3 regions of the Liquorilactobacillus nagelii DSM 13675 genome follow, and region 3 is predicted to be linked to each of the others. Evidence: predicted binding sites of a transcription regulator. Region 3 holds the regulator's gene; each other region holds the start of a gene.
The links. Region 3 encodes CtsR, which represses protease genes until heat stress. Its sites were predicted from a motif close to TTGGTCAAAAAAGGTCAAANA; they were not measured.
Positions count from the first base shown of each region.

Region 1: a site for CtsR is predicted at 4,259-4,279, ahead of clpP (ATP-dependent Clp endopeptidase proteolytic subunit ClpP). Genes of this name have one in related genera too.
Region 2: a site for CtsR is predicted at 3,701-3,721, ahead of G6O73_RS01130 (ATP-dependent Clp protease ATP-binding subunit). Genes of this name have one in related genera too.

Region 1 is NZ_CP049304.1:1,464,835-1,475,078, reverse strand. Features, by position in the region: gene uvrA (excinuclease ABC subunit UvrA) at 1-670, shown strand, start outside; gene G6O73_RS07485 (S-ribosylhomocysteine lyase) at 747-1,220, shown strand; gene rapZ (RNase adapter RapZ) at 1,369-2,253, shown strand; gene G6O73_RS07475 (gluconeogenesis factor YvcK family protein) at 2,250-3,269, shown strand; gene whiA (DNA-binding protein WhiA) at 3,287-4,231, shown strand; gene clpP (ATP-dependent Clp endopeptidase proteolytic subunit ClpP) at 4,353-4,946, shown strand; partial or broken gene G6O73_RS07460 (NADPH-dependent F420 reductase) at 5,120-5,682, shown strand; gene G6O73_RS07455 (hypothetical protein) at 5,860-6,057, opposite strand; gene G6O73_RS07450 (hypothetical protein) at 6,331-6,636, opposite strand; tRNA gene G6O73_RS07445 (tRNA-Arg) at 7,235-7,306, opposite strand; gene rpoN (RNA polymerase factor sigma-54) at 7,378-8,682, shown strand; gene G6O73_RS07435 (sugar-binding transcriptional regulator) at 8,981-10,009, shown strand; gene gap (type I glyceraldehyde-3-phosphate dehydrogenase) at 10,066-10,244, shown strand, end outside.
Region 2 is NZ_CP049304.1:213,166-223,409, forward strand. Features, by position in the region: gene G6O73_RS01120 (MucBP domain-containing protein) at 1-1,000, opposite strand, end outside; gene G6O73_RS01125 (DUF1827 family protein) at 1,041-1,319, opposite strand; gene G6O73_RS01130 (ATP-dependent Clp protease ATP-binding subunit) at 1,474-3,663, opposite strand; gene G6O73_RS01135 (hypothetical protein) at 3,776-4,000, shown strand; gene G6O73_RS01140 (phosphocarrier protein HPr) at 4,161-4,427, shown strand; gene ptsP (phosphoenolpyruvate--protein phosphotransferase) at 4,427-6,148, shown strand; gene G6O73_RS01150 (glycosyltransferase family 4 protein) at 6,365-7,546, shown strand; gene G6O73_RS01155 (glycosyltransferase family 4 protein) at 7,568-8,596, shown strand; gene G6O73_RS01160 (lysylphosphatidylglycerol synthase transmembrane domain-containing protein) at 8,593-9,606, shown strand; gene G6O73_RS01165 (YkuJ family protein) at 9,714-9,950, shown strand; gene G6O73_RS01170 (LTA synthase family protein) at 10,037-10,244, shown strand, end outside.
Region 3 is NZ_CP049304.1:1,730,913-1,741,156, reverse strand. Features, by position in the region: rRNA gene G6O73_RS08920 (23S ribosomal RNA) at 1-1,066, shown strand, start outside; rRNA gene rrf (5S ribosomal RNA) at 1,146-1,262, shown strand; tRNA gene G6O73_RS08910 (tRNA-Val) at 1,273-1,345, shown strand; tRNA gene G6O73_RS08905 (tRNA-Lys) at 1,348-1,420, shown strand; tRNA gene G6O73_RS08900 (tRNA-Leu) at 1,433-1,517, shown strand; tRNA gene G6O73_RS08895 (tRNA-Thr) at 1,523-1,598, shown strand; tRNA gene G6O73_RS08890 (tRNA-Gly) at 1,606-1,677, shown strand; tRNA gene G6O73_RS08885 (tRNA-Leu) at 1,707-1,792, shown strand; tRNA gene G6O73_RS08880 (tRNA-Arg) at 1,799-1,872, shown strand; tRNA gene G6O73_RS08875 (tRNA-Pro) at 1,955-2,028, shown strand; gene G6O73_RS08870 (CtsR family transcriptional regulator) at 2,143-2,610, shown strand; gene G6O73_RS08865 (ATP-dependent Clp protease ATP-binding subunit) at 2,636-5,101, shown strand; gene rpoB (DNA-directed RNA polymerase subunit beta) at 5,395-9,003, shown strand; gene rpoC (DNA-directed RNA polymerase subunit beta') at 9,040-10,244, shown strand, end outside.

The DNA of each region.
Region 1 (10,244 bases), 270 kb from region 3:
TAAGGGAAGATTCAGTTTTAATGTTAAGGGTGGACGTTGTGAGGCATGTCGTGGCGATGGAATTATCAAAATTGAGATGAACTTTTTGCCAGATGTTTATGTTCCCTGTGAGGTTTGTCATGGAACTCGCTATAATTCTGAAACATTGGAAATTGAATATAAGGGAAAAAACATTGCACAAGTGCTGGATATGACGGTTACTGAAGCATTGGACTTTTTTGCACCAATTCCAAAAATTAAACGAAAATTACAGACAATTGTTGATGTTGGTCTGGGTTATGTTAAGTTAGGACAGCCAGCAACCACTCTTTCAGGTGGTGAAGCTCAGCGAATGAAACTAGCAGCTGAATTACATCGCAAATCAAATGGTAAGAGTTTTTATATTCTGGACGAACCGACAACTGGATTACACAGCGAGGATATTCGTCGTTTATTAGAAGTTTTAGAACGGTTAGTCGACAAGGGGAACACAGTTTTAGTAATCGAGCATAATTTGGATGTTATAAAGACGGCTGATTACTTAATTGATCTTGGTCCAGAAGGCGGCGATGGTGGTGGAAAAGTAGTTGCAACTGGGACTCCAGAAAAGATTGCTGAGAACCCAGCTAGTTATACCGGCCAATATTTAGCAAAGATGTTGCAAAAAACACCAAATTTAGCAGTAAAATAAATTGTAGCAGCTTGCATTTCAAGCTATTCATGCTAGAGTAAAAGAGAATATTAAAATCATTAAGGAGGAATTTTAAATGGCAAAAGTCGAAAGTTTTACTTTAGATCATACAGCTGTTAAAGCACCCTATGTCCGGTTAATTACAGTTGAAGAAGGTCCTAAAGGAGATAAAATTTCTAATTACGATTTGCGACTAGTTCAGCCGAATGAAAATGCAATCCCTACTGGTGGATTGCATACGATTGAACATATGTTGGCTGGTTATTTACGGGATCAGATTCCTGAAGTAATTGACTGTTCTCCATTTGGATGCCGAACAGGGTTTCATTTAATCACTTGGGGTGAACATGATACAGCGACAGTTGCAAAAGCATTAAAATGGTCATTGGAACAAATTACGCAAGCTTCATGGGAAGATGTTCAAGGAACAGATATTAAGAGCTGTGGTAATTATCGTGATCATTCTTTATTTTCAGCTAAGGAATGGGCCAAAAAAATTTTGGCTGAGGGAATTTCTTCGGATCCATTTGAACGTCATGTGGTTGAATGAGCGATTAAGTTAAGTAATTAGTTGGGAGCTGGCATATATTTGGTTGCCAGCTTTTATTTTGCGATTCTTAGTTAGTTTATAAACTAACTGGTAAGCATAAAACGGCCCATGCTATAATACATTCAAGTTTGAAAGAAGGATAGAATAGATGGATAAAACAATTCAATTAGTTGTAATTACCGGAATGAGTGGAGCGGGAAAAACGGTTGCAGTCCAAAGCTTTGAAGATTTGGGATACTTTTGTATTGATAATATGCCACCAACATTGCTGCCTAAATTTTGGGAATTAGTTCGTGAATCTGGTAAAGTTAATAAAGTAGCTTTAGTAATTGATTTGCGCTCACGAGCATTTTACGATGAAATTATTGAGATGCTGCGCAACTTAGGAAACGAAAATACAATTAATGGCAAAATTTTATTTTTAGATGCTTCAAATGAAGAATTAGTAGCTCGCTACAAAGAAACTCGCCGTTCTCATCCACTGGCGATGGATGGTCGTTTAATGGACGGAATTATATTAGAGCGTGATCTGCTAAGTGAAATTAAAGCACGAGCTCAACTGGTTGTTGATACGAGCAAATTAACTCCACGACAATTGCGTGAAGAAATTTTTCATAATTTTGAAACTAGTGAATCAGCTCCATTTCACATTGAAGTTTTGTCATTCGGATTTAAATATGGATTGCCGATTGATGCCGATATTGTAATGGATGTCCGCTTTTTGCCAAACCCGTATTATGTACCCGAATTGAAAAAAAAGACTGGTTTAGATCAACCAGTTTATGATTATGTAATGAATTCTCAAAAAACAGCCAAGTTTTATCAACTTTTTATGCAGATGTTGCAGGAAATTATTCCTGGTTATCAGGCTGAAGGCAAATCAAGTGTGACAATTGCAATTGGTTGTACTGGCGGACAGCATCGGTCGGTTGCTATAGCGGAAAGAATCGCTCAAGAGTTAAAGCAGAATTATCCAGTTAGTGTAGCTCATCGGGATGTCAGCCGGAGAAAGGAGACAGTTAATCGCTCATGATACGTTATTCAAATAAACGACCACGTCCTCAAATCGTAGTGATTGGAGGAGGCACAGGGTTACCGGTGATTTTGAAAGCCTTTCGGCGTCAAAATGCTGACATCACGGCTGTAGTAACTGTGGCTGATGACGGTGGATCTTCGGGAATTATTCGAAATTATATTAACGTTGTGCCGCCAGGAGATATTCGAAATGTTTTAGTGGCTTTATCAAATCTACCAGAAATTTATCAGAATATTTTTCAATATCGCTTTAAATCTAAGGATCAGTTCTTTTCGGGTCATGCAATTGGCAATTTGATTATTGCAGCTTTGTCAGAAATGAATGGTGATGGGATTTTTAACGCGGTCCAAGAGCTAGCAAAAATGATGAAAGTTGATGGGCATGTTTACCCGGTTGCTAATGAGTCATTAATCTTGCATGCAGCTTTTAATGATGGTACTAAAATTGCTGGAGAGGCTGAAATTACAGCTGCTGCTAAGACGATTGACCATGTTTGGGTTAGTTCAACTGAAAACAAACAACCAGCGGCAGTTCCAGAGGTAATTGATGCAATCATGCATGCTGATCAAATTGTTTTGGGCCCGGGAAGCCTATTTACCAGTATTTTACCAAATTTAATGATTTCAAATGTTGGTCAGGCAGTTTGTCAAACCCAAGCCGAGGTTGTCTATATTTGCAATATTATGACGCAAAAAGGTGAAACCGAACATTTTTCGGATGCTGACCATGTAGCAGTTTTACACCATCATTTGCAAAAAAAATTCATCGATACTGTTTTAGTTAATACTGAACCAGTTCCACATGATTATTTAGATCATCAAAAGTATGACGAATATCTTTATCAAGTCAAACATGATTTTAATGGATTACGGTCACAAGGCTGTCGGGTGATTTCTGATAATTTTCTCGAACTACGTAATCATGGTGTTTTTCATAATGGAGGACAAGTTGTTGATGAATTAATGCGATTAACTAGTCGACCTTTATCATGGATTGACAATGAATTTAACTAAGTATGGAGGTGGTGATTGTGTCTTATGCAAGTGATGTAAAAAAAGAATTGACAACTTTAGAAGTTCATCAAGCAAATGCTAAGGCAGAATTGATGGCGTTAATTCGTTTAAACGGTTCGCTAAATTTGGCAAATCATCGCTTCATTTTGAATATTCAATCAGAAAACCCAGCAATCGCTCGCCGAATTTATCAACTGCTGAAAAAGTTTTATGCGATCGATGGCGAATTATTGGTTCGACGTAAGATGAAGTTGAAAAAGAATAATTTGTACATTGTTCGTTTGAAAAAAGGAACAGAAAATGTCTTAACTGATTTGGGGATTTTTGATGGTACAAGTTTGCAACGAACAAGTGCAATTAAATTGCTTAAATCTGATAGTCAAGTCCGCTCATATTTACGAGGAGCTTTTCTGGCTGCTGGATCGGTTAATAATCCAGAAACTAGCCGCTATCATTTGGAAATTTATTCCCTATACGAAGACCAAAATACGATGATTTGTCAATTGATGAATCGCTATCAATTGAATGCGCGTAAAACACAGCGTCGAAGTGGGTATATTACTTATTTGAAAGAAGCAGAAAAAATTGCTGATTTTTTATCTTTAATTGGCGCAACAAGTGCAATGTTAAAATTTGAAGATATTCGAATCGTTCGTGATATGCGGAATTCCGTCAATCGAATCGTGAACTGCGAAAATGCTAATTTAAATAAAATTGCTGATGCTTCTAATCATCAATTAGAGAATATCAAATATTTGGATCAGCAAATTGGTCTTGAACATCTTCCGCTTAAATTGCAGGAAATTGCGTATGCACGTTTAAGCCATCCAGAAATTTCATTAAAGGAATTGGGTGATGTTGTTCCCAATGGACCAATCTCCAAATCCGGAGTTAATCATCGTTTGCGTAAACTTAATGAATATGCTGAAAAAATTCGCGCTGGTTTTGATATTATTAAGTAATTTGTTTATGATAGCAGTAAAACAATTTCTTTGACCTTTATTGACCATTAGAGTAAACTAGTATTATTGATACCGGGATGCTAAAATAGTGGTGTCAGTTATTATTGAGGAGGTTATCAACATGAACCTAGTTCCTACAGTTATTGAGCAATCTTCAGGCGGCGAACGTGCCTATGATATTTATTCAAGATTGCTTAAGGATCGAATTATTATGCTTTCAGGAGAAGTTAATGATGATATGGCAAATGCGATTATTGCTCAACTGCTTTTCTTGGATGCACAAGATTCAGAAAAAGATATTTACATTTATATTAATTCCCCAGGTGGAAGTGTTTCCGCGGGTTTAGCAATTTATGACACGATGAACTTTGTAAATTCAGATGTTCAGACAATTGTCATGGGAATGGCGGCTTCGATGGCTAGTGTGCTATCAACAGCTGGAACAAAGGGGAAACGCTTTGCTTTGCCAAACTCTGAAATTATGATTCATCAACCTCTTGGTGGAGCACAGGGTCAAGCTACAGATATCAATATTGCTGCAGAACATATCTTGAAGACTCGAAAGCTGATTAATAAAATTTTAGCAGATGGGTCGGGTCAAGATATTGAAGTTATTAATCGTGATACTGAACGTGATAATTTCATGACTGCGCAACAGGCAGTTGATTATGGTTTGATTGACGGAATTATGACTAATAAAAAGAATCTGAAATAAAAACATTTAACAGTTGAATTGCTGACTACAGTAATTCAACTGTTTTTTTGCTAAATGTTATTTTTAAAATCTCAAATAACTTTTTTTGCCTATTTTTTAATGATTGCTATTGATATTTGTTATATTTTAAGTTGCAATAAAATTCATAGAAAACATTTAGGAGGAAAAAGTGAATGACAAAAATTACAATTTTCGGTAAAGGCAATATGGGAAAAGCAATTGGAGAAAATTTTCTAGCAGGTAAAAATCAAGTTGATTATATTGGTCATGATGACATTGTGAAAGATTTAGGGGATGTAATTGTTTTAGCAGTTCCTTATCCAGCAGCGATTGATATTGTTGAAAAAAACGCAACTGAATTTGCAGGAAAGGTGATTGTAGATATTACTAACCCGCTTAATTTTGACAACTGGGATGAATTGGTTGTTCCAGCTGACAGTTCAGCTGCCGCTCAAATTTCAGCTAAACTACCAAACTCGAAAGTAATCAAAGCTTTTAATACTAATTTTGCAGCTACCTTAAACAGTAAAAAAGTTGGTACAAAATTACCAACAACCGTGTTAGTAGCTGGTAATGATCAACAGTCAAAGCAAACTTAAGTGGCAGTGGTTTGCAGCTAGTGGATGCTGGTAGTTTAAAGCGAGCACGGGAGATGGAAGCAGTAGGATTTTTGCAGATGACTTTGGCAGCTAAAGAGAAAATTTCTTGGACTGGTGGTTTTGGTTTAATTAAGTAACTCATTAATTGAATAAGAGTAAATGAGGTAGGTTAATTTCGATTAGCCTACCTCATTTGTTTATCAAAAATAGCTTAGCATTTTGCGTTACAATTATAATAATAGTTACTGTATGATTTAAGATTGAAGGCTTTTTTATGAGTAACTTTATAATTGTGAAGATCAACTAGTTGTGTCTTATTTTGACTTATTTTTAAATGGTTGTTTTTGGGGGGATTTGCTATTAGTCATTTTGGGACGATTTATATTTTTAGTTAAACGTGTTTGAGAGCTTTTTAATCCAAGCGAATATCCAATTGAACCCCCAATCGCTAATAACATAACAGCTATGAAGAGAATTGACATATTTTTTCTAATTGAATGATTTTGTTTCAATGGAAACTACCTCCTTAATGTTAAAAATGATTTTAAAGGAAGTTGTTTTCCTTTTTAAGGAGATAAAGTGTAGTTTTAGTTAACAAAATGTGAAAAAATTAATCTTTGAGTTCAGTGTCATTGTAAGCGCTATATAAAAGTGCTAGAATGAGAATGTTTCAAGTAGTAACTATTTTTTGAATGACGTTAATACCCTGTATAGTCTGCACATAGCTGCGGACTTTTTATTTGGTTTAAGATGGTTATAAATAGAGTTGCTATTTAAACAAAATTTTATTTCTTTTGAATTCCCGCAATAAAGCCATCAGAAAAGCCTGATAAACCAATGTAAACAAGAATTAGTGTAATTAGAACTAAAGTGCAACCAGCAAATTTTCGGTGCTTTTTGATGAGCGATAATCCTGAAATTATTGAAATACACCCAATAGCAGGTGAAAAGATAGAAATTATGGCCGCTCCCCACCCTAAAGCTAAAAGAACTATTGACTTTCTGTCCTTTGATAATTGTTTTTGGTAATTATAAGAATTAAGAATATTGCAATTGGTCTTTTTTTTAGTGGAATTAAAAAAATAGTTCATGAAAAAACTCCTTACTCTAAATCTAAATTAGATTCAGACACTCTGAAAATTATTTTTCTAGATAATTTTACCATATTAACCTTGGCTTTGAACCATCACTTTTTTGGTGAGATTTTTTCATTGTTTGATTAAACCGCAAAATTAATTTAATTAGGGGTAATACCACTAGTTTTAATGGGCTTCTTTAATTAAAATAAAGTCAGAAACTATCTAATTTTAATTAGGTAGATGGATCCCCAAAATTAATACCGCAAGGAAATTTTAGTTGCGTTCAGTTCTGTGATACCCTTACACGTAATACCTAAATAAAAGCTAATACAATTAAGAATTGTTGTACTGCTTGGAATTTATTTTGGAAAATTTGTGGCTTTAACCGGGAGTGGTTGACTGCTGAGATAGACAAAAAAATAATTTCACCCCAGCTGGTGTATAATAACTATAGTGGTAGCGCTATTATTTAGAGGCTTAAGTAATTTTTGCGACTCATTATTGACTCACTTTATTTGAAGATAGGCGAAAATCACTGAATAAAGCAAAATAAAAAAGCCTTGATTCTCAAGACTTTTGACGATATATGATAACCGGTATAAACTATCCATGCGCCACGTGGGAGTCGAACCCACATTACAAGAACCGGAATCTTGCGTGCGATCCATTACACTAGCGGCGCAATACTATATTATTTTAGTTGAAGTTGGTTGAAATTGCAACCCCTAAAATGAAATAAAGGGAGTGTAGATAATGCCTTTTGAACAACGATTAGGCCAAGAACAGCGTCAAATTCAAAAATTAGTTCTAACACAGCAAATGCAGCAATCTATTCGGATTTTACGTTATAATATCGAAGATTTGCATGATTTTATGCAACAAAAACAATTGGATAATCCATTTGTAAAAATTAAAACCTCAAGCATAAAAAGAACAGTTGATTCGGGAAAATCTTTTTCACTTGAAGACGAGCTTGTTTCTCGACAAACACAATCTTTACCAGAATATCTTTTAAGTCAGGTTCATTTGACGATGCGCAAAACTATTTTGCGAGGTTGGGTAGTATTTTTGATAGATCATTTGGACCAAAATGGTTATTTAACATTAGATATTGATACAATTTGTCAACAAACTCAAGTGGATCAAACTACTTTAATTGATGCACTAACGCTTTTACAACAATTAGATCCACCAGGTGTTGGTGCACGAAATCTTCAAGAGTGCTTATTACTTCAAATTGAAAATGATGACCGTTCACCGCTGCTGGCTTTAGAAATTGTACAGGATCATTTTGAGGAGTTCGCAGATCATAGATGGAAGGAAATTGCAATGGCAATTGGAACTTCAACATCTGAAGTTCAACAGTCATTTGAATATATTAAGACTTTATCGCCTGCTCCTGGAGCTGCTTTTCAAACAGATAGCTTAAGTTATATTTACCCAGATTTACTTGTAGATGTTTCAACAGATCATCGAAAAATTGAAGTGAAGTTAAGCTCTGAAAATCAACCCCAGATTATTTTTAACCAAAAATATTATGAAAAATTTTCTAAATCAGCTGATGTGGATGTTAAAGCATATCTAAATGAAAAGCGTGCCGAGTATATTTCCTTGGAAAATAATTTAGCACAGCGTGGTCAAACTATTTTACGTGTTGGAAAAGTGATTGTTGATCATCAACAAGACTTCTTTCTAGATAAAACTCATCCGCTCAAACCTTTATTATTGAGAGATGTAGCTCAAAAGCTTGGTTTGCATGAGTCAACAATCAGTCGAGCGGTTCATGGCAAGTACTTAAAATGCAATTTTGGTGTATTTGAATTGAAAACCTTTTTTAAACGTGCTGTAACGACCTCCCAGCATGATGATCTATCGGTTGATGAGGCCCAGTCGCAAATTAAAGCATTGATTGATGCAGAAAAACTTGATAAACCATTATCTGATAGTCAGTTGGCTAATTTATTGAAACAAAATGGAATTTTGTTATCACGAAGGACAGTTGCAAAATATCGGGAAGAGCTTGGAATTAAATCATCAATTAAGCGAAAAAAAATATAAAATTATTTTTTAGTGTAAATAAATTTAAAATTGCTATTATTGTTAGTGATTAGCCTAATAAATTAAATTGTATAGAAAAAAAGTTCGCATTTTAGAAAGAATTTTTTTAAAACCAAATCCTTGAATTTACTTAGAAAGACAGTGTTGGATTGCTTGCATCAATTCATTTTTATTGGTATAATGCATTTGTAGTTAAGGTGAGTCGGGACAACGGTCGAATGAACTATATTTTTTTTAGTTCGCTGGGTCGCTAGATGACACCACTGGACTAAAAGTGTCCCATAGGAAGGGTTATGACATGAACCAAGAGTTGGATTGGATTGAGCAACTTGCTCCTGACATGATTGAAACTATGGTCCAGCGTTTTATGATTATTCGGCATATTTATTGGACACAACCAGTTGGACGACGAACTCTAGCTCAAGAAATTGGATTGACGGAGAGAGTTTTAAGGACAGAAACTGATTTTCTTAAACAACAAGGTTTGATTGAAACTACTCGTTCTGGGATGATTATTACTGTTAAGGGACGCTCAGTTCTGGATGGATTAAATCCATTAATTGATGATTTAGCTAATATTCATCAACAAGAAGAAGAATTAGCCCGATCGTTGGGAATTGCTAGATGTCTGATTGTGGCGGGTGATATTGATCAGCAAGAAAAAGTTGTCGAAGAAATGGGAAAGTCCGTCAATGAAGCTTTAAATTTACTGTTACCATTAGGCCCTAGTGTAATTGCTGTTATGGGTGGAACAACGATGGCTGAGATTGCTCATTGTTTAACTGCAAAATTGAGTGAAAAAAGGTCATTGACTTTTGTTCCGGCTCGGGGAGGAATTGGTGAGACAGTTGCAATTCAAGCCAACAGTGTTAGTTCAATGATGGCTCGCCGAGCTGGTGGCAATCATCGAGCACTGTATGTTCCTGAGCAATTGAGTGAGCAAGCTTATGCTCCTTTGCTTAATGAACCAAGTATTCAACAAGTTGTCCAATTAATTCGTAATAGTGATGCTGTGATTCATAGTGTTGGACAAGCAATTAAGATGGCCCGTCGGCGCGATATGGATACACAAGTAGTTGCTATGTTACAGCAAAAGCGGGCTGTTGGAGAAGCGTTTGGATATTTTTTTGATGAATCTGGTCAAATAGTGTATAAGATCCCGCGAATAGGTGTTCAATTAGAGGATCTCACTAGAATGAAATGTGTAATTGCAGTTGCTGGAGGCAGTTCAAAAGCTAAAGCAATTGTAGCTTACATGAAACACGCACCCTCACAAACATGGTTGATTACTGATGAGGGTGCTGCCAAGATGATTTTAAAAAAGTAGTGTAAATACACACTTTTTAAAATAAATTTTTATTTCCTAAAGGAGGAAATTTTAGTATGACTACTAAAGTAGGTATTAATGGTTTTGGCCGTATCGGTCGTTTAGCATTTCGTCGTATTGCTGAAACTTCAGAAGGGCTTGAAGTTGTTGCTATTAACGATTTAACTTCTCCAGCTATGTTGGCACATCTTCTGAAATATGATACAGCTCATGGTCAGTTTGATGCTGAAATCTC
Region 2 (10,244 bases), 970 kb from region 3:
TGGTAGTTATGCTGACTTTTGTTTGATTAGCGATTTTTCCAATCCATTGTCCATTGGGATAATCAAAATAATGGACCAAAGAAGTATCAGTAAAATTGATTTTAGCTGGCTGATTAACCGGACTTGCTTTTCCTAATAAAAGAAAATCAGAATTATCAATTAAAGGTTGCTGTTTTTTCTGAATAGACATGGCTTCTGGCTGATATTTTATCCAAAAGGCTCCTAAACTATACCAAATTTCTTGGGAATATAAAATAATTCGTTTAAAAGTTTGCCAAACAGTTCCAGCTCTTAAAAGTAACAGGGGATTGGAATCATCAATTCTTGTAAAGCAAAAAATATCTTTTAATAAAACAAAAGAAATGTCTGATTTTTCAACAGACTCCCACTCATTGTAACGATAATACAAAGTTACTTGTTGAAGTTGGTGAGTAAAAAAACCCTTAATTTTTCCATCAACAGTTTGTAAATTGAAATTATTAATTTCTGGTGAAAAAATTTGATAAGCTTCTCCAATTTTCCCCTTTAAAAGTTGAGCAGGTAATAAACTATTATTATTATCGTAATTTTTAAAAGTAATTCGGATTGGAGCTCCGTCTTGTTTTTGATAGAGTAACACCATAATTGCATATTGGGAAAAGAAGTGGTCATTAAACCCCTTGATGTTTATTAAGTTGTAATTCGATAATTTACGAAGCTTAAATTGAATCTTTTGTCCAATTAAACCACTAATTAGTTGTGGACGAGCAATTTCGTGTTGCTGTTCGTCTTGATAAATTAGCAAAAGAACAGCATTTTGTTTTTCTTGACTAATTTCATTAGGCTGCTTTAATTCTACTTTATTATTAGCTAATTGTGAAAGGGATTTCTGCTGTTCTGGCTTTTTCGTTGCCTTAGTGGAGACTTCGTCAGTTGATTTTGGGGGAATTTGGTTGGCAGTTGCTGAATCACTGCTTTTAAAAGTTTGGAAAACTTTCTTTAGAAAACTACTGACTGACAAATTTGATCACCACCTTTATAACAACTAATATAAACATTAATTAATGAACTGTTAGGCTAATTTGGACAACACTATCTGTTCGTGTAACTTTAGCAGCATCTTTTTTATTTTTAACGAGTTCATTTAAAATAAATTTTATTTCATCGTCAGAAATACTTCGATTTTTGTTAGAAATAATTATTTCTTCATCCAGACTGTTTCTTTTGAAAACGACTCGACTATTACCTAAAGTGTAAACTTTAATGAAATGAGTTGCTGAATTTTCTAATTCATGTTTGATTTTTCGTGAGTAGCTATTGCTAACATCAATTAAATGCATAGATATCTCCTCCTCTATTCTATAAGTTTATTATAGCCAAAAGTGTTGAATAAATGAACTAAAAGGTCAAGATAAATTGATAATTTTTTAACTTAGCCAAATAAAAAAGAGATTAGGTAGTAAATTCCCTAATCTCTGCAATTTCTTAATTATGTTAATTTGCTTTTTTGCTTGTTGGCTTTTTTTCGACAGGTTGTATTTTTATTTTATTATCTATTGTTGTAGCTAATAAAGATTTGTTTTCGGGATGTTCTAAATAGTAATCTGCGATTCCATCTTCAATTTGTTCCTGAATAATGCGTCTTAACGGTCGCGCACCCATTTTGGGATCATAACCTAATTCGACTAATTTTTCTTTGGCTGGAGTTGTAACTTTTAAACTGATTTCTTGAGGCACTAGCATTTTTTCAACATCAGTCAACATTAGTGAAACAATTTTTAGTAAATCTGGTTTGGTTAGTGGGTTAAATTCGACAATGTCATCAAAACGATTAAGAAATTCTGGCTTGAAATATTTAGACAAATTATCGATTACAGAGTGATTTTTCCCCGAAGCTGTAGCACCAAAACCAACATTAGCGACTGCATCACCGCTACCAGCATTAGAAGTCATGATAATAATCGTGTCTTTAAAGCTGACAGTTCGACCCTGAGAATCAGTTAAACGGCCATCATCAAGAATTTGCAAGAACATGTGCATGACATCCGGATGAGCTTTTTCAATTTCATCTAATAAAATTAAACTGTAGGGATGACGCCGAACCTGTTCAGTTAATTGACCGGCTTCTTCATAACCCACATAGCCAGGAGGGGATCCAATCAATTTTGAAACAGAATGTTTTTCCATATATTCACTCATATCGAAGCGGATTAAGGCATCAGTGGTTCCAAATAATTCACGAGCCAATTGTTTAGCAGTTTCAGTTTTTCCAACACCGGTCGGGCCAACGAATAAGAAGGAACCAATTGGACGACCAGATTTATTGAAACCAATTCGATTGCGCCGGATTGCCCGGGCAACTTTATCAACAGCTAAATTTTGACCAATAACATGTTTTTCAAGCGACTTTGCTAGGTCTCGTAACTGTTGTTGTTCTTTTTGCTTGAGTTCACCAACTGGAATGTTAGTTTTTTCCTCAATGATTTTTTCCATGTCTTTTTCGGTTACAGTTGGAGTCGTAGTTTCACCTGTTTTTTGTTCACGCATTTGTGAAAATTTATTAGCTTGGTCGCGATAATAAGCAGCTTTTTCGTAATCTTCTCTTTTTAAAGCTGCTTGCTTTTGATTTTCAGCTGTTTTGATTTTTTGTTCAATGACTTGCGGATCAACGGCTTGAATTGTTAAATTTTTTCTCGAACCGGCTTCATCTAATAAATCGATTGCCTTATCAGGCAAAAAACGATCTTGAATATATCGGTTAGACAATTCAACCGCTGATTTCAAAGCCTCAACTGTGTATTTAACATGATGGTATTTTTCGTATTTTGTTTGAATGCCCTTTAAGATTTGTACGGTTTCTGCCACAGAAGGTTCGTCAACTTGGATTGGCTGAAAGCGCCTAGCTAATGCTGCATCTTTTTCAATTTTGCGATATTCATTAAGAGTGGTTGCTCCAATTAATTGAATTTCACCACGTGCTAGAGCTGGTTTTAAAACATTACCGGCATCCATCCCACCTTCTGCATTACCAGCACCCACGATTTCATGGATTTCATCGATAAACAAAATAATCTCTGGTTGTTTGCGAAGTTCTTGCATCAATTGTTGCATTCGTTGTTCAAATTGACCACGAATACCAGTACCCTGAACCAAGGAAACAACATCCAGTCGAAAAACTCGTTTGTTTAAAAGTTTTTGTGGGACGTCTCCATTAACAATTTTTTGAGCTAAGCCTTCGACAACAGCTGTTTTGCCTACTCCAGCTTCGCCAATTAAAACAGGGTTGTTTTTAGTTCGACGATTCAGAATCTCAATTACACGAGCGATTTCTTTATCGCGACCAATAACTGGATCGATACGATTATTTTTTGCTTCAGCGGTTAAATCAAGCCCGTATTGTTGTAAGATTCCGCCGCCTCGGTTATTTCCATTACCTGCAGCAGCTTGGGGCTGTTGAAATTGGTGCTGAGCAGCAGAACTTCCATTGCTCATGGAACGAAAAAGATCATCCAAGCTACCAAATCCAAATGGATCTTGCATCATCGCTTGAGGATTATTTTGCTGAGCATGATCTTTTAGTTCTCGATAACAATTTTGACAGAGATCAATCGAGGTTTGTCGACCATTTACAGTGGTTGATAAATGAATTGTCGCGGGATTTTGATGGCAATTTTGACAAATCATCGTCTTTCACTACCTTTCATAAAATTAACTAAAGGCCTCTTTGACTATCTTTGACCTTTGACTATAAGTATACTACATCTGATTTTTAGCGCAAGTTGGAAGCTTGTGTGATATGATAAAAAAAACATGTGAGGGTGATTTTTTGGAAGAACGCAATTATCAGGAATTATTAGATAAATTAGTAGCCGGGGAAATTGATGAAATCAAAATCGAACCGAAAGAGTTCATGAGTTTTCAAGTGGCTTTCATGAATTTCCGACAAAGAAAGCGCATTGTCGGGATTGCTCATCAACAAGGAATAGTTTATTACCATTATAATGATAATCCAACACAATAATGCTTTATAAACTTGTTTTATCAAGCAATTCATGCTAACATTTACTTCAGCAGGGAAAGTATTGCCAATTCTGATGAAAACGCGTTCTTAAAAGGCTTTTCAGGAATTGAAGTGCTGTTCTTGAATTTTCTATCAACATTACAAAAGGAGCTTGATTTAAATGGAAAAGAAAGACTTTCATATTATTGCAGAAACAGGTATTCATGCACGTCCAGCAACTTTATTAGTTCAGGCGGCCAGCAAATTCAACTCAGATATTACTTTGACTTACAAAGATAAGTCAGTTAACTTGAAGTCAATCATGGGTGTAATGTCACTCGGCGTAGGCCAGAATGCTGATGTTACAATTGCAGCTGACGGTGATGATGCAGCTGATGCTTTGGCAGCTATTGAAGAAGCAATGAAGAAAGAAGGACTTGCTGAATAATGACGAAAGTGTTAAAGGGAATAGCTGCCAGTGATGGAGTTGCTGTTGCTAAAGCATACATGCTGGTGCAGCCAGACTTGACTTTCCAAGAAGAAAATGTTGAAGACCCAACTTCAGAAATTGCACGTTTAAATCAAGCAGTTGCTGATTCCGAAAAAGAATTGCAGTTGATTAAAGAAAAGGCAACTGCAAATCTGGGTGAGGCTGAGGCAGCCGTTTTCGAAGCACATTTGACTATTTTAGCTGATCCTGAGTTTTTCGGTAAAATTAAAAGTAAGATCAAAGATGAGAAAGTTAATGCTGAGAAGGCTTTACAAGATGTAGCTACTGAGTTTATCTCAATTTTTGAAAATATGACTGACAATAAATATATGCAGGAACGGGCAGGAGATATTCGTGATGTTTGTAAGCGAGTATTAGCTCATTTACTAGGAGTTAAATTACCTAATCCAGCATTAATTAATGAAGAAGTAGTTATTGTTGCTCATGATTTGACGCCTTCAGATACTGCTCAACTTGACCGGAAATATGTTAAAGGATTTATAACTGACATTGGTGGGCGGACTTCTCATTCTGCAATTATGTCACGAACTTTGGAAATACCAGCTGTTGTTGGCTCACAGTCGGCAACAAAGGACATTGAAGAAGGACAATTAGTGATTATTGATGGTATTGGTGGCGAAGCATTAGTTGAACCTACCAAAGCTGAAATTGAACACTACCATCAAAAAGCGGCTGATTTTGCTAAACAAAAAGCTGAATGGAAACAGTTAAAATCAGCAGATTCTCTAACAGCGGATGGAAAGAAATTGATTTTAGGAGCTAATATTGGGACACCTAAGGATGTAGTGGGTGCCACTGATAATGGTGCAGAAGCTGTCGGCTTATTCCGTTCGGAGTTTCTGTATATGGATGCAAGTGAATTGCCTACTGAAGATGATCAGTTTGAAGCCTACAAAAAAGCTGTTGAAGGCATGAATGGTAAACAAGTAGTGATTCGAACGATGGACATCGGTGGTGACAAAGAGTTGCCATATTTACCGTTACCTGATGAAATGAATCCTTTCTTGGGTTATCGTGCTATTCGAATTAGCTTAGATCGTCAAGATATCTTCCGGACGCAATTACGTGCTTTATTACGTGCTTCTCATTATGGTAAGTTAGCTATTATGTTTCCAATGATTGCTACTGTTAAAGAATTTAAAGCAGCTAAAGCGATTTATGAGGAAGAAAAAGCTAAGTTAGTTAAGGCTGGCGTACCTGTAGCTGATGATGTTGAAGTAGGTATGATGATGGAAATTCCAGCAGCTGCGATGATAGCTGATAAATTAGCAAAATATGCTGACTTCTTCAGTATTGGAACAAATGATTTAATTCAGTATTCAATGGCAGCAGATCGTGGAAACGAACGTGTGTCATATCTTTACCAACCATATAATCCATCGATTCTTCGCTTGATTAAGAATATTATTGAGGCATCTCATGCTGAGGGTAAATGGACTGGTATGTGTGGTGAAATGGCTGGAGATCAGATTGCAGTTCCATTATTGGTTGGTTTAGGCTTAGATGAATTTTCGATGAGCGCCACATCAATTTTGAAGACCCGTAGTTTGATGAAAAAACTTAATACCGCAGAAATGAAGCAGTTAGCTCAAAAGGCGGTTACTGAGTGTGAAACAACGGAAGAAGTTGTTTCATTAGTTAAAAACTTATCACTCTAGATTAAGAGTGATTCTTTTAGAAGAGTAAAAAGGGGAGCGTAAGCCAAATTGGCATTGCTCCCTTTTTTCTTTAAAATCATTAATTGTTTTGAATTAAGTAGAGCTAATCTTTCCTTAAGATTTTATGTTAATTTAAATGAAGGCCTTTTGAATGATTGCATATATTGGATAGAAACAATATAATTAATGTGATTAACTTAGTTAAGGAGGATACACGTGAATATCGGGATTTTTACAGATACTTATTATCCGCAAGTCAGCGGTGTGGCCACCTCCATTAAAACACTTAAAGAACAACTTGAAAGTCAGGGGCACCACGTCTATATTTTTACGACTACTGATCCTAAAGTAGCTTCTGATGAATATGAAAAAAATATATTTAGATTTACCAGCATCCCATTTATTTCATTTACTGATCGTAGAATTGCTGTTCGCGGTTTATTTAGAGCGTATCAAGTTGCTAAAGAACTGCAGCTTGATATTGTCCATACACAAACGGAGTTCTCAATGGGATGGATTGGCAAATTTGTTGCTAAAAATTTAAAAATTCCTTGCATTCATACTTATCACACGATGTATGAGGATTATTTGCATTATGTTGCCAAAGGAAAACTGTTAAAGCCGCACCACGTTAAGCAAATGTCGCGTTCTTTTTGTTACCATATGACCGGGATAATTGCTCCAAGTGAAAGAGTCTTAACTACACTTGAGGGGTACGGAGTCAAGTCGCCAATTACAGTTATCCCAACTGGTGTAAATTTACAGAAGTATCGTCAACCGGTAAAATTGGATATTCGAAAAAAATATCAAATAAAAGAACAAACACCTTTGCTGTTAACTTTGAGTAGACTAGCGTATGAAAAAGATATTGACCGGTTAATTAGTGTTATGCCCCAATTGTGCCATCTGTTACCAAATGTTTTATTGATGATTGTTGGTGATGGACCGGCGAGAGAAGATTTAGAGCAGCAAGTGGCGGAGTTGAATATCCAGCCAAATGTTTTGTTTACTGGTGAGATATCTAACGATCAAGTTGCTGACTATTATCATGCTGCTGACCTTTTTGTATCAACATCAGTTTCAGAATCTCAAGGTTTAACATATATTGAAGCATTGGCATCGGGATTGAAAGTTGTTACAACACATAGTCCATATACAGACGACTTACTAAGTGACAAAGAATTCGGAATGACGTTTGAAAAGTTGGACGACTTGGCTAATATTCTATTTGAATATTTAACGACGAGTCAGCAATCGATTGAAACGAACAAATTGAATCAAAAATTATCAGCGATTTCGGCTGCTGATTTTGGAGAAAAAGTAATTCAATTTTACCATGACTGTCAGGCTATATATTCAAAAGAAAGAGAAACAAGTCATTCAGGAGAGATCAGTTAGGTTTATAAAGGGGTTTAACGAATGCTTAAAGTGAACATGTTTTCTTCGGCTACGAAAATCAAAGGACAGGGAGTTGGAAGTGCCTATACTGAGTTAATTGGTTTGCTGCAACGGAACTTTTCAGATAAATTGATAGTTTCTTACAACAAATATTCTCGTACAGATATTAGTCACTACCATACAGTTGACCCGCAATTTTACATTTCAACGTTTTTCCCTGGACGTGGTCAAAAAATTGGATATGTTCATTTTCTTCCAGAAACTCTAGAAGGTAGTTTAAAGTTGATTCAGCCTTTTAAAGCTATTTTTTGTCATTATGTTATTTCCTTTTATCGACGAATGGATCATTTAGTAGTTGTTAATCCGAGTTTTATTCCGGCACTTGCTAAATATGGTATTAGTCCTGAAAAAATAACTTATATTCCTAATTTTGTTTCTAAGAGTGACTTTCATCAAGTTGATCAAAATCAAAAGAATAACTTGCGTCAACAGCTTAATATTCCCTTAAATAAATTTGTTGTTTTAGGAGTCGGCCAAATTCAGGAGAGAAAAGGTGTTTTTGACTTTATCAAATTGGCGAAAAAATTTCCTGAACTCCAATTTATTTGGGTTGGTGGTTTTTCATTTGGGAGAATAACAGATGGTTTTGATAAATTAAAAGAGATTGTTAAAAATCCACCACAAAATTTACAGTTTCCCGGCATTGTAGAACGTGATCGGATGGGTGATTACTACAATGCGGCTGATTTGTTTTTGCTACCATCTTTTAATGAACTTTTTCCAATGAGTATTTTGGAAGCTGCCAGTTGTGGCTTGCCAATTTTATTGCGAGATCTGGATCTTTATCAAGCTATTATAAAAAGCAACTATCTGGCAGGAAAAAATTTTGCTGAATTGGCAGAGAACATATTAGCTTTAGTTAAGGATCGAGATTTGCTAGTGAAATATCAAGCTAAGGCAGCTAAGATAGCTAAAGAGTATTCTGAAGAAAGGCTTGCTAATCAATGGCTGAATTTTTATGTCCAGCAAAGTAGGTTAAATAAAAAATGACAAGTCGAAATAAAATAGTATTAATTTTAATGTTATTATTTGGCTTAGCTATTACAGCTTTCTCTTTGCGTGATATTTCATTTAACTCCTTAATCAGAGATTTAGCAACTTTGAAATGGGGTTGGTTAGTAGCTGCTGTATTTAGTATGCTGATTTCATATTTTTTAGAAGCCATAGTTGTCAAAGTTTTATTGCGACGTGAGACGATGGACTTTCCGTTACAATCTGCTTTAAGAATCCCGTTAGTTGAGCAGCTTTTTAATGGCATTACGCCATTTTCTTCTGGAGGCCAACCAGCTCAGTTATTTGCTCTAGTTCAAGCAGGTGTTGATGCTGGACAAGCAACATCAGTTTTATTAATGAAATTTGTTGTCTATCAGTCAATGATTGTTGTTAATTTCATTGTGGCATTATTTATTGGTTTCCATTTTCTAGCTAGTAAAATGCATGCTTTGTCATTGCTTTTTTTATTTGGTTTTTTAATCCATTTTGCAGTGATAATTGGTTTATTGTTAGTGATGTATTGGTATTCTTTTACGAGAAAATCAGTAAAACTCCTGTTTAAGTTACTTAGACTTTTTAGGAATTCTTCTAAAATTGATCGCTGGGAAGAGATTCTAGATGAAAAAATAAATAATTTCTACCAAGAAAGTTTGCGGTTAAAGCGAGATGGTCGCTTATTGATGAAAATAGGGATAATAACTTTAATCCAGTTAATGTTTTATTATATTGTTCCTTATTTTATCTTATTATCATTGGGCGAACAGCATGTAAGCTTGCTGCTCGTTACGACATTTCACATTTTGATTGTAATGGTTATTTCTCTATTCCCAATTCCTGGCGGCTCTGGTGGAGCAGAATACAGTTTTTCAACTATTTTTTCTAGTTTTATTACTAACTCCAGTAAATTAGTTTTAGCAATGTTACTGTGGCGGTTACTGACTTATTATTTAGGAATATTGCTGGGAATGATAGCTTTAGTTGTACGACCTAAAAAGATTAAGCAGTAATCTGATAAAGATTTTCTAAAAAGAATACTTTTTGCTGGTTTAGTGTTTAAATTCTGGTAGAATTGATAAAGCGTAGTATTTGGGAATGATAAAATATAAAGGAGTGTATTGAAGTGAGTTCAAAGTTAGCAGCTATTATTTCGCGACTTGATTCTATGACAACTGATGTTGAAGAGGAACAAGCAAGTCGAAGGTTTGAAAAAAACGGACAACAGGTTGCAATTGTTACTTATGATAGTGCAACAAAAACATTCAATTTAGCCGAAATCAAAAGTCAGCAAAAATTTGAATTTGATGATATTGATTTAGTAGCGATGGAAATATATGATCTTTTGACAGATTAATAATTCTGCTGAAAAGCAACTTTATTCCAATTTTTTTAAAATTAGTTATAATAAATAATCAAAGATATGTAATTGGAGGATGTTAGATGAGTTCGATTTTGAAGCCATTAAGAGCTTTGCGGAATAGAACTGTCGGGGAAAATAATGGGGACAATCACGATAGTTCTTCCAAAAATTGGAAGAATAGTTTGAATACTAGGACAGGATTCTTTCTATTAACACTATTTTTGTTTTGGATAAAGACATATTTTATCTATTTGACTAAGTTTAACTTGGGTTTGAGTGATACAGCTC
Region 3 (10,244 bases):
TGCCCGGTGCTGGAAGGTTAAGAGGATGGGTTAGCTTCGGCGAAGCTCAGAATTGAAGCCCCAGTAAACGGCGGCCGTAACTATAACGGTCCTAAGGTAGCGAAATTCCTTGTCGGGTAAGTTCCGACCCGCACGAAAGGCGTAACGATCTGGGCACTGTCTCGACGAGAGACTCGGTGAAATTATAATACCCGTGAAGATGCGGGTTACCCGCGACAGGACGGAAAGACCCCATGGAGCTTTACTGTAGCTTGATATTGGGTGTTTGTACAACTTGTACAGGATAGGTAGGAGCCATAGAAGCCGGAACGCTAGTTTCGGCAGAGGCATTGGTGGGATACTACCCTCGTTGTATGAACACTCTAACCCTCGCCAATAAACTTGGCGGGAGACAGTGTCAGGTGGGCAGTTTGACTGGGGCGGTCGCCTCCTAAAAGGTAACGGAGGCGCCCAAAGGTTCCCTCAGAATGGTTGGAAATCATTCGCAGAGTGTAAAGGCACAAGGGAGCTTGACTGCGAGACAGACAAGTCGAGCAGGGACGAAAGTCGGGCTTAGTGATCCGGTGGTTCCGAATGGAAGGGCCATCGCTCAACGGATAAAAGCTACCCTGGGGATAACAGGCTTATCTCCCCCAAGAGTCCACATCGACGGGGAGGTTTGGCACCTCGATGTCGGCTCATCGCATCCTGGGGCTGTAGTCGGTCCCAAGGGTTGGGCTGTTCGCCCATTAAAGCGGTACGCGAGCTGGGTTCAGAACGTCGTGAGACAGTTCGGTCCCTATCCGTCGCGGGCGTAGGAAATTTGAGAGGAGCTGTCCTTAGTACGAGAGGACCGGGATGGACACACCGCTGGTGTACCAGTTGTTCTGCCAAGAGCATAGCTGGGTAGCTAAGTGTGGATGAGATAAACGCTGAAAGCATCTAAGTGCGAAACTCACCTCAAGATAAGATTTCCCATTCTTTAGAGAAATAAGGTTCCTGAGAGAAGATCAGGTAGATAGGCTGGAAGTGGAAGTTCAGTGATGAATGGAGCGGACCAGTACTAATAAACCGAAGACTTAACCAAAGAAGAAGAACGGAGTTCGAGGGAAAAAGAGAAAGATATTAGCTGGTTTTGAGAGAACAAGATTTTCTCAAAAGAAGAGTGCGGTGGCGATAGCAAGAAGGATACACCTGTTCCCATGCCGAACACAGAAGTTAAGCTTCTTAACGCCGATAGTAGTTGGGGGATCGCCCCCTGTGAGGGTAGGAAGTTGCCGTGCTCACTTCGATGGAGGATTAGCTCAGTTGGGAGAGCGTCTGCCTTACAAGCAGAGGGTCACAGGTTCGAGCCCTGTATCCTCCATTGAGTCGTTAGCTCAGTCGGTAGAGCATCTGACTTTTAATCAGAGGGTCGACAGTTCGAGCCTGTCACGACTCATAGGTCAATTTTGCGGGTGTGGCGGAATTGGCAGACGCACTAGATTTAGGTTCTAGCGTTGAAAAACGTGGGGGTTCAAATCCCTTCACCCGCACCATATTTGCCGACTTAGCTCAGTTGGTAGAGCATCTGATTTGTAATCAGAGGGTCGGGCGTTCGAATCGTCTAGTCGGCACCATTATTATGCGGAAGTAGTTCAGTGGTAGAACATCACCTTGCCATGGTGGGGGTCGCGGGTTCGAATCCCGTCTTCCGCTTGTTCCAAATATTTTATTTAGTTATTTATGCCGGGGTGGCGGAACTGGCAGACGCACAGGACTTAAAATCCTGCGGTAAGTGATTACCGTACCGGTTCGATTCCGGTCCTCGGCATTATTTGCACCCATAGCGCAATTGGATAGAGTGTCTGACTACGAATCAGAAGGTTGTAGGTTCGACTCCTACTGGGTGCAGTAAAGCGGAAAGTAGTTTGGAGCTAGGTCTTGATTTGAATATAGCTGGGTAGTTTCTACTTTTTCGACTAATTAAGAGTTTCGGGAAGTAGCTCAGCTTGGTAGAGCACTACGTTCGGGACGTAGGGGTCGCAGGTTCAAATCCTGTTTTCCCGATATCAAAAGTTCTCGTAAAGCGAGGGCTTTTTTTTTGCAGTTAAAACTTTTGCAATTCTTCCTTTTTCAAGTATAATAATAGTCAATATTAGTCAAATTTCAGAGGATGATTAGATGCAAAGTCAGAATATTTCTGATATCATTGAAAAATATTTAAAAAGTATTTTGGCAGAATCGCAAGAAGTTGAAATTAAACGTTCTGAAATGGCACAACTGTTCAACTGCGTGCCTTCGCAAATTAATTATGTAATTAAAACCCGATTTAATATTCAAAATGGATACATTGTCAGAAGTAAACGTGGGGGTGGTGGTTATATTCGAATTGCAAAAGTTAACTTAGTTGACGATTATGATGTACTTGATGAATTAATCACTATTGTTGGTGACAGTATAAATTTTAAAGATGCATTTCAACTTATTCAAAGTTTATTTCAAGCAAGTGTCTTATCACAAATGACAGCTAATTTATTATTGGCTGTTATTGATAAAAAAACTTTGAGTTTTGGTGATAGCGAACTTGAGAATATGCTGCGGGCGCGTATAATGAAAAGCATCTTAACTCGTTTGAAATATGATGATTAAATGATTAGAAAGTGGGGGCAATTTTATGGAAAACTTATTTACACCAAGTGCAAGACAAGTATTAGTTATCGCCCAAGAACAAGCAAAAGACTTTCGACATCAAGCAATTGGGACAGAACATTTACTCTTAGCACTGACAATCGAAAAAAATGGAATTGCCGGTAAGATATTAAAACAATTTGTAGTTACTGAAACAGACGTGCGAGAGGAAATCGAGCGTCTAACTGGATATGGTACTTTAAAGAATGTTAGTGGGTATTTACCATATACACCGCGTGCAAAGGAAATTTTAGCTAAAGCAAGTGAAAATGCACAAAAAACAAATGCCTTAAAAATTGGTACGGAGCATTTACTGATGGCTTTACTGCAAAACAGTGATTTACTGTCGTCGAGAATTTTACAAAGTTTAAGTGTTGATAGCCATCGGATGTACCAAGAAATCATTCATAAGCTGGGTGTCAGTGAAATTCAAATGAAAAAATATGATAAAGCTAGACCTAAGGCGAATGGAACACCAACTTTAAACACGCTCGCCCGTGATTTAACTAAATTAGCAGCTGAGAATAAGATTGATCCTGTAATTGGGCGGGAAAAGGAAGTTCGTCGAGTAATTCAAGTACTGAGTCGCCGAACCAAAAATAATCCAGTACTGCTTGGTGAACCAGGTGTTGGTAAAACAGCAATTGCTGAAGGATTAGCCCAAGTTATCGTTAGCGGTCAAGTACCTGAGAGTTTAGCCCATAAGAGGGTAATGGTTCTGGACATGGGATCTTTAGTTGCAGGTACAAAATATCGAGGTGAATTTGAGGATCGAGTAAAAAAGATTCTTGATGAAATTTACGCTGATGGTCAAGTTATCCTTTTCATTGATGAGTTGCATACTTTAATTGGAGCTGGTGGAGCTGAAGGAGCTATCGATGCTTCAAATATTTTGAAACCTGCTTTAGCACGTGGTGAAGTTCAGGTGGTTGGTGCAACAACACTGGATGAATTTCAAAAATATATAGAATCCGATTCAGCACTGGAACGTCGCTTTGCTAAAATTATGGTGGCTGAACCAACAACAGATGATAGTTTGAAAATTTTGCAGGGCTTGCGTCCACGTTATGAAGCACATCATCATTTAAAAATCACTGATGAAGCGTTAGTAGCAGCGGTTAAGCTGAGTTCACGCTATATTTCAGATCGTTATTTGCCTGACAAAGCAATTGATTTGATGGATGAAGCAGCAGCTAAGGTTAGATTAAATCAATCTAGTAGTACTAAGTCAATTGAAGAAAAGAAAGGAAAACTCCAGCAATTAGCTGGTCAAAAGGTTACAGCACTAACGCAAGAAAAATTTGAAGAAGCGGCGAAGATACGAAAAAAGGAATTACGTCTTAAAGACTCAATTGATAAACTACTTGAACAACAATCAAAGGGTGTTTATACGGTCTCTGTTGGAGCAGAGGATATTGCTCAGGTTGTTTCAGAATGGACCGGTGTCCCAGTTACGCAAATGAATAAAAGTGAAACTGCCCGCTTAATTGATCTGGAAAAAATTCTTCATCAACGAGTTATCGGGCAAGAAGCAGCTGTTTCAGCTGTTTCTCGAGCAATTCGACGTGCTCGAAGTGGATTAAAAGATCCAAAACGACCAATTGGTTCATTTATGTTTTTGGGTCCCACCGGTGTTGGAAAAACAGAATTAGCTAAAGCATTGGCGGAAGCGATGTTTGGATCAGAGAACTCAATGATTCGAATTGACATGAGCGAGTATATGGAAAAATATAGTACCAGTCGCTTAGTAGGGTCTCCTCCCGGTTATGTAGGATATGATGAGGGTGGACAATTAACAGAAAAAGTTAGGCAGCATCCGTATTCGGTAGTGTTGTTTGACGAAGTAGAAAAGGCCCATCCAGATGTTTTTAATATTTTGCTTCAAGTTCTTGATGATGGATATTTAACGGATTCTAAAGGTAGAAAAATTGATTTTCGTAATACAATCATTATTATGACTTCAAACCTAGGCGCAACTGCTTTGCGTGATGAAAAACAAGTTGGATTTGGTAGTACTCAGCCGGAAGATAAATTTAAGGCAATGTCAGCTAAAATTCAAGAAATCTTGAAAAAAACTTTCCGACCAGAATTTCTTAATCGAATTGATGAAACAATTATTTTTCATCAGTTGGAGAAAAAAGAATTGCATGCAATTGTTAAGTTAATGGCCAAAGAGTTATTGGATCGTGTTCGCCAGCAGCAAGTTAAAATTAAGATAACTCCAGCAGCAATTGATTTGGTTGCGAAAAAAGGGTTCGACCCTGAATATGGTGCTCGTCCAATCCGGCGGGCATTACAGACTGAAGTGGAAGACAAACTTAGTGAATTATTAATTACTGGGCAGGTTAAAGTTGGGAGCTCTGTTTCAATTGGAGCTAGCAAAGGCAAAATTGTAATTAGTGTACATGAGGATCAGAAGCTAATTGATAAAGAAAAGGTTAGTCAAAAATAGGTTAGTTTTCGATAGAGTTGTGATGACAAGGTCACAGCTCTTTTTGGGGTTAACCATTTGACTTTTGATAAAGTTTTCAGTATCATTAGTAAGTATAATCTGTGAATTATCGGGTGACTGTGATATATTGTCCATAGTTATCGCCGAGAAAAGCAAAAATAGTGTGTTTCGCCGTTTAGGTGTCAACTGTTTTTGGTTTTTTTTTGCCTAAAAATAAGATTTATTTGGTTTAATAGTTAATTGTAACCAAAATGTAATATTTGTGAAGGCTATTTGCAGAAATAATTTGAGAGGTGAACAACTTGGCAGGACATATAGTTAAATACGGTAAACATCGAACTCGTAGAAGTTATGCACGTATCAAAGAAGTTCTGGAACTGCCTAATTTGATCGAAATTCAAACTAATTCATATAAATGGTTTTTGAATGACGGTCTTAGAGAGGTTTTCGAGGATATTATGCCGATTGAGGATTTTGCAGGCAATTTATCTTTGAAGTTCGTTGATTATCAATTGTTGAAACCAAAATACACAGTCGAGGAAGCACGACAGCATGATGCTAATTTTTCGGCACCACTGCACGTTACGTTGAATTTAATAAACCATGAAACCGGAGAAATTAAATCTCAGGATGTTTTCTTTGGCGACTTCCCACTAATGACTGAACAGGGTACTTTCATTATAAATGGTGCTGAACGAGTTATCGTTTCACAATTAGTTCGTTCACCTGGAGTTTATTACAATTCTGAAATGGATAAAAGTGGTCGAGTTACCTATGGAACGACAGTAATTCCTAATCGAGGAGCTTGGCTAGAATATGAGAATGATGCTAAAAATATTGCATATGTCAGAATCGATCGAACGCGTAAAATTCCGTTAACTGAATTAATCAGAGCGTTAGGTTTTAGTTCTGATGATGAAATTGTCAAAATGCTTGGTGCCAGCGACAGCTTACTTTTGACTCTTGAAAAAGACGTGCATAAGGTCAGCGAAGATTCACGTGTCGAGGAGTCGCTGAAAGATATTTATGAACGACTACGCCCAGGTGAGCCTAAAACGGCTGATAGTGCCCGTAGTTTGTTAACTGCTCGTTTCTTTGATCCGAAACGTTATGACTTAGCGCCAGTTGGACGCTACAAAATCAACAAGAAGTTAGATTTGAAGAATCGGTTACTCAATCTAACTTTGGCAGAAACGTTGGCCGATCCAGAAACTGGAGAAATCTTAGCTAAGAAGGATACTGTTTTAGATAAACAAGTCCTGGATAACTTGGCTCCGTTTTTAGCAAGAAAAGATTTTAAAACTTATACTTTCCAACCTTCAGATGAAGGTGTGGTTACCAATCCAATGGTAGTACAAATTATCAAGGTTTATTCACCGAAGGACCCAGAAAAAATAGTTAATATGATTGGCAATGGCAATATTGACTTGAAGTATAAGCATATTTTACCGGCCGATATTATTGCTTCAATGAATTACTTTTTTAATTTGCAAGAAGATATTGGCAATACAGATGATATTGATCATTTAGGTAATCGACGGATTCGTTGCGTGGGTGAATTATTGGAGAACCAATTTAGAATTGGTTTATCGCGGATGGAGCGTGTTGTTCGCGAACGGATGTCAATTCAAGACACAGCCACAGTAACTCCCCAACAGTTGATTAATATTCGACCAGTAGTTGCTTCAATTAAAGAATTCTTTGGTAGTTCTCAATTATCCCAGTTTATGGACCAGACTAATCCCCTAGGCGAATTGACTCATAAACGTCGTTTGTCTGCCTTAGGACCCGGTGGTTTGACTCGTGATCGAGCTGGGTATGAAGTTCGTGACGTTCACTATACGCATTATGGTCGGATGTGCCCGATTGAAACACCTGAAGGACCTAATATTGGTTTGATTAATAGTTTGTCTTCTTATGCTCGAATCAACCAATATGGTTTTATTGAAACACCTTATCGGCGTGTTTCTTGGACCACTCACAAAGTTACAGATAAAATTGATTATTTAACTGCTGATGAAGAAGATAATTATGTTATTGCTCAGGCTAACTCGCCATTAAATGATGATGGTTCGTTTGTTAATAACGTTGTTATGGCTCGTAGTAAGAGTGATAATATTGAAATTTCAGTTGATAAAGTTGATTACATGGATGTTTCGCCAAAACAAGTTGTTGCTGTTGCGACTGCATGTATTCCTTTCTTGGAAAATGATGATTCTAACCGTGCTTTGATGGGTGCTAACATGCAGCGTCAGGCGGTTCCACTGATTGATCCCCATGCACCACTGGTTGGTACAGGGATTGAATATAAAGCAGCACATGATTCTGGGGTTGCTTTGATTAGCAAACATGATGGAACAGTTGAATATGTTGATGCTCGAGAAATTCGAGTAAGACGCGATGATGGTACACTTGATAGGTACAAATTAATGAAATTCCGTCGCTCAAATGGTGGTAAAAACTACAATCAACGTCCGATTGTTCAAGTTGGAGATCATGTCGACAATGACGAAGTTTTAGCTGATGGCCCATCAATGGAAAATGGTGAATTAGCTTTGGGTCAAAACCCATTAATTGCTTTTATGACGTGGGATGGCTACAATTTCGAAGATGCGATTGCGATTAATGAACGCTTAGTTAAAGAAGATGTGTATACTTCTATTCATATTGAAGAACATGAATCAGAAGCTCGTGATACCAAGTTAGGGCCGGAAGAGATGACTCGTGAAATCCCTAATGTTGGTGAAGATGCTTTGAAAGATTTAGACGAATTCGGTATTATTCGGATTGGTGCTGAAGTTCATGATGGAGATATCTTAGTTGGTAAGGTAACACCTAAGGGAGTTACTGAATTGTCAGCTGAAGAACGTTTGTTGCATGCTATTTTTGGTGAAAAGGCTCGTGAAGTTCGTGATACTTCTTTGCGCGTACCTCATGGTGGCGGCGGAATTGTTCAGGATGTTAAAATCTTTACACGTGAAGCTGGTGATGAATTATCACCTGGTGTCAATATGATGGTACGAGTTTATATTGCCCAGAAGCGTAAGATTCAAGTTGGTGATAAGATGGCCGGACGTCATGGAAACAAAGGTACAGTTTCAATTGTAATTCCAGAAGAGGATATGCCATTTATGCCTGATGGGACTCCGGTTGATATCATGTTGAGTCCAATGGGTGTTCCTTCACGTATGAATATTGGTCAGGTTTTGGAACTTCATTTAGGAATGGCTGGCCGCAAGTTAGGGATTCATATTGCTTCACCCGTTTTTGATGGTGCACGTGATAGTGATATCTGGTCAGCTTTAAAAGAGGCCGGCGTTTCTAGTGATGGTAAATCAGTTCTTTATGATGGTCGAACTGGAGAACCGTTTGATAATCGAATTGCAGTTGGCGTTATGTACTATATGAAGTTAGCTCATATGGTTGATGATAAGATTCATGCTCGTTCAATTGGGCCATACTCATTAGTTACACAGCAACCATTAGGTGGTAAAGCACAATTTGGTGGTCAGCGTTTTGGTGAAATGGAAGTTTGGGCTTTAGAAGCATATGGTGCTGCTTATACATTGCAAGAAATTTTAACTTATAAATCTGATGATGTAGTGGGTCGAGTTAAGACTTATGAAGCAATTGTTAAGGGTGAACCGATTCCTAAGCCAGGTGTACCTGAATCGTTTAGAGTTTTGGTTAAGGAACTTCAATCATTAGGACTTGATATGAAAGTTCTAGATTCTGACAAAAAAGAGATTGAGTTGCGAGATATGGACGACGAGGACGATGAGGTCATGAATGTTGATGCTTTGAGCAAATTGGCTAAACAACAGGCTGAAAAGAAAGCACAAGCTGAAGCTGACAGTCCAGCGACAGAAATGACAGACACAGAAGCTAAAACTGAAAATTAGAAAATCCGAATAAAAACGAAAAGGAGGTCGGTCTTTTTGATCGATGTCAATAAGTTTGACAGTATGCAGATTGGTTTGGCTTCTTCAGACAAAATCCGCAGCTGGTCTTATGGTGAAGTAAAAAAACCAGAAACGATCAATTATCGAACACTTAAGCCAGAAAAAGATGGCTTGTTTGACGAAAGAATTTTTGGTCCTACAAAAGATTGGGAATGCGCTTGTGGAAAATATAAACGGATTCGTTATAAGGGAATCGTTTGTGACCGTTGTGGCGTTGAGGTAACTCGTTCTAAAGTTCGAAGAGAACGAATGGGTCATATCGAATTGGCAGCCCCAGTTACGCATATCTGGTATTTCAAGGGAATTCCGAGTCGGATGGGCTTAGTTTTGGACATGAGTCCCCGTGCTCTTGAGGAAATTATCTATTTCGCTTCTTATGTGGTTACTGAGCCAGGTAATACTCCTTTAGAGAAAAAACAGTTGTTAACTGAAAGAGAATATCGTGAAAAACGTGAGAAGTATGGTAAAGAATTTCAAGCATCAATGGGTGCTGAAGCAATTCGAACTTTATTAAAAGATGTTGACCTAGCCAAAGAATGTGAAGAATTAAAGGAAGAACTAAAAGATGCTACTGGACAAAAACGGACACGAGCAGTTCGTCGATTAGATATCTTAGAAGCTTTCTTGCAATCTGGTAATCGACCGGACTGGATGGTAATGGATGCTATTCCAGTTATTCCACCAGATTTACGTCCAATGGTTCAATTGGAAGGTGGTCGTTTTGCAACTTCAGATTTGAATGATTTGTATCGGAGAGTCATCAACCGTAACAATCGTCTGAAACGTTTGTTAGATTTGAATGCACCAGGAATTATTGTTCAAAATGAAAAACGAATGCTGCAAGAAGCTGTAGATGCGCTGATTGATAATGGCCGCCGCGGACGTCCAGTAACTGGTCCAGGGAACCGACCATTGAAGTCACTTTCACACATGTTAAAAGGAAAGCAAGGTCGTTTCCGCCAAAACTTATTAGGTAAGCGTGTTGATTACTCTGGTCGTTCGGTTATTGATGTTGGCCCTAAGCTAAGAATGAATCAGATGGGAATTCCGCATGAAATGGCATTGGAATTATTCAAGCCATTCATGATGAAAGAGTTAGTTAAACGCGGAATGGCTTCAAATATCAAAAATGCTAAGCGTAAGATTGAACGGCGTGATGAAGATATTTGGGATGTTTTAGA